Regions from separate parts of the Virgibacillus sp. MG-45 genome, predicted to be linked through region 1. Evidence: predicted binding sites of a transcription regulator. Region 1 holds the regulator's gene; each other region holds the start of a gene.
The links. The regulator Rex, encoded in region 1, represses fermentation and respiration genes when NADH is low (regulators of the CRP and FNR family bind a similar motif). The targets are predictions, from matches to a motif close to TTGTGAAATATTTCACAA.

Region 1 (3,289 bases):
TATAATAGCACCAATTTTAGAAGAGATTATTTTCCGAAAAATTATTTTTGGTACGATCTATAAGCGAACGAACTTTGTCATTGCTGCGCTAATGTCTGCGTTTATTTTTGGGATTATCCATGGCGAGCCTGAGCATCTATTAATTTATGCTTCCATGGGCTTTGTATTCGCTTTTCTATATGTCAAAACAAAACGAATTCTTGTTCCAATCTTCGTCCACATGGCATTAAACACGATCACCGTGTTAGTTCAATATTCATTTACACCTGAGGACATCGAAAAGATGCAGGAGCAATTAAATCAGCTACAAATGATTTTTATTGGAGGCTAAAATCATGCGGATATCACCGAAAACATCTGCGATTATCTATTTATTAATGGCCATTTTTTTCATCTATGTCGCTATAATAAGCGCTGAGGAAACAATATGGAACTTCACAACGATGCTATTTGCCATCTTTGCCACACTTGATTTAGGCATGGCAATCCGATTATTGAAACTTCATTTCCAATTAAAGCATCAAAAAAAGGAGTAGCGACACGCTACTCCTTTTTCTATTATCGCAAACCGATTAAAGAACGAATTAATTTTTTCCAATTAAGCCGAGCGTAATACGGCAACCCTTTAAACTAGATTAAAGAATCTAGCTAGCTGTTGAAATGGGTGAGACTCCTTCGGGAACAGCAACAGGGGAACGCAGACTAAAATCGCTACGTCCTGTAGCAACGTCTGCGCTAGTACGTCCTGTACGTCGAAAAATCCACTCGGAAAAGCGTATTATTTTTCCGAGTTAGTTGAGGCCGCGCCCGAGGAAAGCGAACCCATTTTCAAACTGCGTTGATTCAGATCCTAATTTTTTTCTCAACATGCTTCTATTATTCCTTCTCGTCTGCTAGCTTTAAAGGATAGTGCTTTAAGAAATAAACCAATGCTTGTAATTCCACTGCCAAATCAATATGATGTACCCGAATATTATCTGGTACTGTAATTCGAGCAGGGGTAAAGTTCAAGATTCCTTTAATACCCAAAGCTATTAAACGCTCTGTTACGCCGTCCGCCTCAGCAGCTGGAATCGTTAAAATGGCAACCCGTACTCCTGTGAGTCGCTGCTCCATTTCATCAATATGATAAATTGGAACACCGCCAATATCCTGTCCAATTTTTTCATTATCCGCATCAAAGGCCATCACAATTTTTGTATTATTGTTTTTCAGGAAATTATAATGTAAGAAAGCGGTTCCTAAATTACCCACCCCGATTAGTGCAACCTCGGTAAGTTCATCTTGATCCAAGGTTTTACGAAAAAATCCAAGCAAATACTCTACATTATAGCCATAGCCTTTTTTACCTAAGGCACCAAAGTAAGAAAAGTCCCTTCGTATCGTCGCTGAATCAACTTTTACCGCTTCACTTAATTCTTTTGAGGATACGCGTGTTTTCCCCTGATGCTGTAAATTGTTCAAAAATCGATAATATAATGGTAAACGTTTCGCTGTAGCTTGTGGGATTTTACTTTGATCCATAATTATTCCTCCTTGGCCGATCGCTTATAGTCACCGGATTTTCCACCTTTTTTCTCCATTAGATAGGTTTCTCCAATCACCATTCCTTTATCGATCGCCTTACACATGTCATATATTGTAAGCGCAGTGGCAGAAGCTGCCGTTAATGCTTCCATTTCCACGCCGGTACTGCCCTTTGTTTTCACAAAAGCTTCAATGACGAGCTCGTAGTTGTTGTCTAACGTATTCCATTGAAAAGAAATGTCAATCCCTTTTAATTGTAATGGATGACACATCGGAATCCAGTCCGATGTTTTTTTTGCAGCCATAATGCCCGCAACTTGCGCTACAGCTAAAACATCCCCTTTTTGAACCGTTTTCGCAGTAATTCGCTCGTATATTTCTCTTGAGACGTGGACACTAGTTCTTGCCAGCGCAACCCGCTCGGTTTCCTGCTTATGACTAATATCGACCATCCGTGCTCTACCTTGGGCATTAAAATGGGTGAAATCTGACATATACTCAACTCCTCTAAAAGAGATAGAAAGCGTTCCAAATTCATCCCCACGTATTATAACAAAAATAAGTAAAACAATATACTTTCTCCACCTTGGAAGCAGCGATAATCTCATTATTTATATTTATTTCAGTAATCGAATGATCCTGCCTCTATTCTAGCAGAAAACCCTATAAAAGTCGTGATTTATTTCACAATAGTATTGCCTGTCCGTTTCAATATGCGATACACTGATAATATTGAGGTGAGACGTATGATAATTATGCAATTAAACGGGATTGGTAAATCCTATGGCGCAGAAGAAATCATTCATAATATAAAGCTTGAAATAAAGGATCAGGACCGTATTGCCATTGTCGGCCGAAATGGTGCAGGGAAATCAACCTTACTCAAAATTATGGCTGGTGAAGAAACCTATGATGAAGGAGAATTGTTTAAACCGAAGGAGCTTACCATTGGTTACTTGTCCCAGCATACTGGTTTAGAGTCCAATCAATCCATTTGGGATGAAATGCAGGCTGTATTTGCATCGTTAATCGCGCAAGAAAAGGAGTTACGCTTATTAGAACAAAAGATGGCAGACGCTTCTTCACACACACCTGAAGCGTACGAGAAAATTCTCCAGGAATATGACCGGTTACAGCATGCCTTTTCAGAAAACGGTGGATATAGCTATGAAGCCGACATCAAAGCCGTTCTAACAGGGCTTCATTTTCAAAACTATGATTATGAAACACCAATTAGCGAGCTTAGTGGCGGTCAGAAAACAAGATTAGCCTTAGGTAAATTACTGTTACTAAAGCCTGCGCTGCTTATTTTAGACGAGCCAACGAACCACTTAGACATTGATACATTAGCTTGGCTAGAAAGCTATCTCTCTGCTTATCCTGGCGCAGTAGTGATTGTCTCTCACGATCGCTATTTCTTAGATAAGACTGTGTCTATCGTTTATGAAATATCACGCCATCGCATGAAGCGTTATAAAGGGAGCTACACGAAATATTTAGAGCAAAAAGCACTCGATTATGAACAGGATCTAAAGGAATTTGAAAAGCAGCAAACGGAAATTAAAAAGATGGAAGATTTTATCCAACGCAATATCGTTCGTGCATCAACTACAAAACGTGCACAAAGCAGAAGAAAGCAATTAGAGAAAATGGACGTAATGGACCGACCATTAGGAGATGAATCTTCTGCTTCCATCTCTTTTCAAGTAAACAAACGAAGCGGAAACGATGTTGTTCAAATAAAGCAACTCGCTTTTCAATA
Region 2 (3,289 bases), on a different contig from region 1:
GTGTTTGCAATGTCTCCTCGAGAAGGTGTGGTGGAATGATGGACGCACGAGAGAAAACGCGTATACAGCAAGCATTTAAAGAAAAAATAGATTACGATGAATTGATGAATTGCACACGGTGTGGGTTTTGTTTGCCTACTTGTCCAACTTATATAGAAACTGGCAGAAATGAAGTTCATTCACCAAGAGGCCGGATTGCGTTAATGAAGGGGCTTGTTGATGGCCTGATTGAGCCAAGTGAAGAAGTAAAGCAATCGATTGATATGTGCTTAGGGTGCAGAGCCTGTGAACCGGTTTGTCCATCAGGAGTAAAATTTGGTAGATTGCTTGAGCAAGCAAGAGACGCTATTTATCAAAGCCATCACCGTTCACTACCAGAGAAAATAATGAAAGGCATATTTTTTAAAAATTTGTTTCCTTATCAAAATCGCATGATTGGATTAACCGGACTGCTCGGGTTTTATCAACGCTCAGGCACACAAAAGCTCGCACAAGCAATTGGTATTATGAAGCTTTTTCCGGAAAGTATGCAAGCGATGGAAAAAGTCCTGCCACAAGTACCAAAAATGAAGGAAATGAAGCAACGTCCTCGCCACATTCCCCCTTTAACAAAAGAGCGAAAGCAGAGGGTGGCATTTTTTTCAGGCTGCTTAATGGATACGATGTTTATGCATACAAACGATGCAACGATCCAATTATTACAGTATGCAGGCTGTGAAATAGTCGTTCCAGAGACACAAAGCTGCTGTGGAGCACTACATGGACATAGTGGCGAACTAGATCAGGCACGTGAGATGGCAAAGCGAAATATTGCCGCGTTTGAGGATGCCGCGGTTGATTATATCATTACAAATGCTGGGGGCTGTGGCGCATTCTTAGTCGAATACGATCATTTATTAAAGGATGATCCTGAATGGAACGGGCGTGCACAAGCATTTTGTGCAAAGATAAAGGATGTTACTAAAATCCTGATCGAGCTCGATTTTCACAAGCTACCATTACGGCTAGAAAACCAAATTGTTACGTATCAGGATTCATGCCATTTGAGAAATGGCCAAAAAACGTTTATCGAGCCGCGCCAATTATTAGAAGCAATCGATGGGGTGACTTTTATAGAAATGAAAGATGCGGATCGTTGCTGTGGCTCCGCAGGAATATACAATATTGTTCAATCGGAAATGTCGATGCAAATTTTAGATTATAAAATGGAACAAGCAACAAAAACAAAAGCAACAACAATTGTAACAGCAAATCCAGGTTGCTTGCTGCAAATGAAGCTCGGAATAGAACGGGAAGGACTATCAGAGAACATGGAAGCGGTCCATATCGTTGACTATTTGTTAGCGGCATATGAACAAGCAAATTTCGAAGAAGCAGCTACTAAAGTGATCTCTTCTCGTTAAGATGGGATAATTACAGGCATTTGTAGGTTTGAAAAAAAACCTACAAATGCTTTTTTTATTTGTTTTACTGTTTTTCGTAAAGGTTTTTTCTCTTGCGGTTATTAATATAGATCTTAAACGTGAATTCCTCTAATTTCCTTCTAAATGAATAAATTGGAAGCCCATTACTAAAACACCTTAAACCATTGGTATTGCTACTTTTTTTACCGATCATGCACTATGAGTTTTTAAAATATTCTACTTCTTGTCACTAAATGTATATATTTTGATGAACTTTTTGTGACATATGTCATATTTTAATGCATTTTAGGGCAAAGGGTATTACACTGTTCAAGCTAAACCATATAACGTCTTCAATAAAATAACACATAAGACATTTTCCGAAGCAGCATATATCTGATCTTCATCGATTGGATAAATACACAGCATGTATCTACAGCTTTGAAAAGAGAAAGGGGTACCTTCATGAAAAGGAAATGGGGTTTGTTATTATTAGTTTTCACTATTGTCACAGTGCTTACAGGGTGTGACTTAATGGTGCTGGATCCTAAAGGTCCAGTTGCTGAAACACAAGCCAATGTAATAAAGTTATCGATTTGGACGATGGCTTCTATCGTATTTACAGTTATTGGACTATATATATTTATGCTCGTAAAATATCGTGCTTCTAAGGCAGATAAGGATTATAAGCCACCTCATATCGAAGGAAGCAAGCTTTTGGAGACGATTTGGATTACAATACCAGTCATTATTGTTATTTTTCTTTCAGTCGTTACGGTGAAGTCGACAAGTGAAATTGAGACAACACCGAAGGGCTATGAGGATCAAGAACCATTGGTTATCTATGCTGCATCATCAAATTGGAAATGGCACTTTAGCTATCCTGAGCAAAATATAGAAACAGTAAATTATGTTAATTTACCAATCAATCGACCGATCGAATTTAAACTATACTCTTATGGGCCGATTTCTAGCTTATGGATTCCACAGCTTGGTGGACAAAAGTATGCGATGAGCGACATGGTAAATACACTGCACTTATTAGCAGATACACCAGGGTCCTATATGGGAAGAAACGCAAACTTTAGTGGAGCTGGCTTTGCTGAAATGGAATTCGAAGCATTAGCAATGCCACAAGCGGAATTTGATAATTGGGTAGCAGATGTAAAAGGTACCGCAGAACCATTAACAGAAACAACATTTAATAAGTTGCTAGAAGACGGACATCTTGGTAGAAAAACGTATACCGGTACACATTTAACATTTTTACCTCCTCCAGAGGGAGAACATGCTGGTCATAATCATGGTAATAAAGATGAAGAAGAAAATGAACATAATAGTGAGCATGATACGTCAGCACATGATCAAGAAAAAGAATAATAGAAAAGTAGCTTTGCCTTCTACTACCAATTGGTAGGTAGGAGCTTTCGATTGAATCAAACAAATTAAAGATAAAAAGACTAATCGATGGGGATCGCTTTTTATCTAACAAAGGAGTTACACAACATGGATTACTTCTCAAGATTTGCCCCTCCACATAGTGACCCAATGATTGTGATGTCACAGTTTGCGATTGTAGGCGTTATGATCGCAATTGTAGCTGGGTTGACCTACTTTAAAAAGTGGGGGTATCTTTGGAATGAGTGGCTTACAACAGTTGATCATAAAAAAATTGGAATTATGTATGTTCTATCAGCTCTATTGATGTTATTTAGAGGTGGGGCGGATGCATTATTAATGCGTGCACAAACAGCAATTCCGGAAAATGGGCTGCTAGATGGACAGCATTATAATGAAATTTTCACAACACATGGTGTCGTTATGATTTTGTTTATGGCAATGCCATTTATCATTGGATTGATGAATGTCGTTGTTCCATTGCAAAT
Region 3 (3,289 bases), on a different contig from region 1:
ATAAAAGTGTATTTCCCATGCAAGAATACTCGTTACATTCCAGTGGATAAGTGCATTCATAAAGCGTTCAGGACGACCAAGGTCCATTAAAACGAAAGTAAGTGCAATAATCATACATACAACCGCAGTGAAAAGAGCCATTTTACCTACTCGTTCGTATTGATCCATACCGAATACGAAAATCAATGTTGAAAGTAGGAAGGATCCTGCGCTTAGCCCAACGAAAAAGATATAAAATGCAATCCATGCACCCCATGGTGTGATGGATGATAGATTCGTCGTTGTTAATCCAAGAATAAGTCGCTCAATTATGAAATAACCACCAATAGCAAAGAGGACGAGTAAAATACCAATCCACCATTTAAATAGTGGGTTTGAGGCCTTCGAATTTTCCTTTAGTGGTTCTTGTTTAGCTATGCCTTGCATCATGTTTTCACCTCTTTTATTTTAAGTAGATTACATTAGGTCCTGCTCCGAGCTCGCTCTTTAGGCGGAATGCTCGTGGGCTGTTTGCTAGCTTTGAAACGGTACTATTCGGATCATTAAGATCTCCGAAAAATCTAGCATCCCCAATACACGTTTCTACACATGCAGGCTCTTCACCACGCTCTAGACGGTGCATACAGAAATTACATTTGCGAACGGTTCCAATTGGAGTTTTCTTAGGCTTTCTTTCGCCACGTTCGATCCCGTATTCTGGGCTTGAAACATCATTAAAGCCAAGCATTTCATCTTCATAGCTCTCGCCAAAATCATACGATCTAGCGCCATATGGACAGGCTACGATACAATAGCGGCAGCCGATACAACGGTCGTTATCAATCGTAACAATACCATTATCTAGCTTAAAGGTAGCTCGAACTGGACACACCTGTACACATGGTGGGTTGTCGCAGTGCATACATGGCATTGGTAAATTAACTTTGGCAACGTTTGGAAATTCCCCAATTTCTTCTTCAAGTACTACATTATAAGAAATGCCTGGAGGGGTGCGGTTTTCCGCTTTACAGGCAACGGTACAAGAATCACAGCCAACACACTTTCGAAGATCGATTACCATTCCCCATTTAACACCATTCTCTTTTTTACTCTCTACTGGTGCTTGTGTAAATAAATCTCCAAATTCACTTGTTAATGATGCGTGATATTTTTTATGAAAAACTTCAATATCTAGTTTTCCATTTACTACTTTCTTGGCATCCTCTGCCATACTTAATCCGAGATTAGAATTGTACGGTGATTGATTAAGTTCTTCATCTGGATTTGGTAGCGCAGCGTCAACCATGTTGTTCCAATCTTTTTCTAAAAGTTGTTTCAGCATCCACTTCACCTCTTTTATATTCGTTCTACTTAAAGTGTAAAGGAGGGGGAAATCGAAAAATGTAACAATTATCACAAACTAAAGAGAAGTCATTAATTTGTCATAAGTTCCAAGTGCTAGAAAGATAGGAAAATGGAAATGAGAGTTCCATGTGTTGGGAAAATCGATATCGCGTTATGTTTAGGCATTGATGTAAATATAATGGAAATGGAATAGAAGAAAGGGGAGAAGGATTACAATGAAACGTGTCCAATTTATATTTTTTACAAGCTTGCTGATGGTTCTTTTGTTCGGTATTACTAATTATTCAGTGAAAGCAGACGCAGTGACTGATGTTGCTAAGCATGCTCCAGCTTTACCTGTTCTTGTTGATAGTAATGAAGAAGAAACGATTACTGGAAAGGTGGGAAATGGCAATGCAGAAACGCCTGGAGAATGGTATAAGGGCGATGTTCCACCAAATCTTATTCCAAATGCTCCTGTCTTATTATTTGTTCCTGGGCTAAATAATGTGGCACAAATATTTTGGGAAAATAATGATATGTACCAAACGGCATTTGATGCAGGATATCAGACGGCATTTATCCAATTATACGATGCTGGTGGTGCATCAGCAGATATGTGGGATAATGGAGCCTTACTTGCAGAAAAGATCGTAGAAATTTCCAATCATTTTGGTGGGAAGCCAATCACAATCGTTGCATACAGTAAGGGAGGCGTGGATACACAAACGGCGTTGACATACTATGGTGCATGGCAATATGTCCAGAATGTTATTACATTATCTAGTCCTCATCATGGCTCACAACTAGCTGATTTGGCCTATAGTTCGTGGTCGAGCTGGCTAGCAGATTTAATTGGTGCAAAGGGAGATGGTACGTATGCGATGCAAACGGGGAACATGGCCAATTTTCGATCGGTTATCGATCAAGAACCGAAAGCATATTATAACGACTATTATACGTTAGGAGGAACAAGCTGGGGTTCGGTGTTTTCATCAACCTGGTATGGTGGTGTTTATTTATCGCAATATGGCTCAAATGATGGGGTTGTGACAACGGCGAGTAGCAGATTACCTGGTGGAGAGCAATTAGCAATTGGAGAATGGACACATTCGACGATTCGAACAGGACTAACGTTCCCTGTATTTGAAGGAGCTCTAATCGATCCCCAGCCAAATGCTGTTTATAAAAAGCGGGAAGCAAAGGACGATAGTAATGCACGACCTTTAAGCAATCAATGGATACGAGGGGGAAAACTTACAGAAGGTATAGATGAACGCATTACGATGGCGGTGGAGGATAATGTAAACAATGTAACGATGCGGGTGTTAAGTGCTACACCGATTTCATCAGTTACATTGCTTTCGCCTAATGGTAAGGTCGTGGAGCCAGCTCTTAAGCATTCTATTTTAGAGGAAGGTGTGTATCAGGGTGCTTATCAATATACGATTTCGATCGACGAACCAAAAAGCGGAGAATGGGAGCTAACGCTTTCTTCAGAGGACAAAAATGGCTATTTGCTCGTTGCGAACTTTCATTCCGCACAAAAACTAGTTGAAAGTGAAAGCACAAAAAATAAGATAACAAATAGTAATACATGGAACTATTGGCTACATGCAAACAATGTTGTGCTAGAAGAAAAATCGTTACAGGCTACTTACCGAATTACGAAGTCGGGGCAACCGGATACGATGCAAACCTTTACGAAAAAGGGAACAACTGATTTATCGAAGGAGCTACCAGTTAAAGAAAAAGGGTCCGTATATAATATTACGATTGATGTAGAGGGAAAAACAAAGCAAGGCAAGCCATTTAATCGAACGATTATTGATTCGATTTATGTGGAGTAATTACTATAAGATTGTTTTATCGGACACCGATAACCTTGAATAAAAATACTGATAATTCTTGAAAATAGGACTACATTCTCTTTTCCTGCTTGTCTTATTCGCTTACACTTGTATCA

Region 2: the regulator Rex is predicted to act here: its motif matches at 1,681-1,698, upstream of qoxA (cytochrome aa3 quinol oxidase subunit II).
Region 3: the regulator Rex is predicted to act here: its motif matches at 1,381-1,398, upstream of SPK86_RS10375 (4Fe-4S dicluster domain-containing protein).

Annotation. Positions count from the first base shown of each region.
Region 1 is NZ_JAXOFU010000012.1:72,414-75,702, forward strand. Features, by position in the region: gene SPK86_RS13045 (CPBP family intramembrane glutamic endopeptidase) at 1-331, shown strand, start outside; gene SPK86_RS13050 (YdiK family protein) at 336-536, shown strand; gene SPK86_RS13055 (redox-sensing transcriptional repressor Rex) at 877-1,524, opposite strand; gene moaC (cyclic pyranopterin monophosphate synthase MoaC) at 1,527-2,021, opposite strand; gene SPK86_RS13065 (ABC-F family ATP-binding cassette domain-containing protein) at 2,274-3,289, shown strand, end outside.
Region 2 is NZ_JAXOFU010000006.1:66,027-69,315, forward strand. Features, by position in the region: gene SPK86_RS08225 (FAD-linked oxidase C-terminal domain-containing protein) at 1-39, shown strand, start outside; gene SPK86_RS08230 ((Fe-S)-binding protein) at 39-1,403, shown strand; gene qoxA (cytochrome aa3 quinol oxidase subunit II) at 1,869-2,783, shown strand; gene qoxB (cytochrome aa3 quinol oxidase subunit I) at 2,910-3,289, shown strand, end outside.
Region 3 is NZ_JAXOFU010000008.1:126,240-129,528, forward strand. Features, by position in the region: gene nrfD (NrfD/PsrC family molybdoenzyme membrane anchor subunit) at 1-429, opposite strand, end outside; gene SPK86_RS10375 (4Fe-4S dicluster domain-containing protein) at 443-1,321, opposite strand; gene SPK86_RS10380 (esterase/lipase family protein) at 1,560-3,173, shown strand.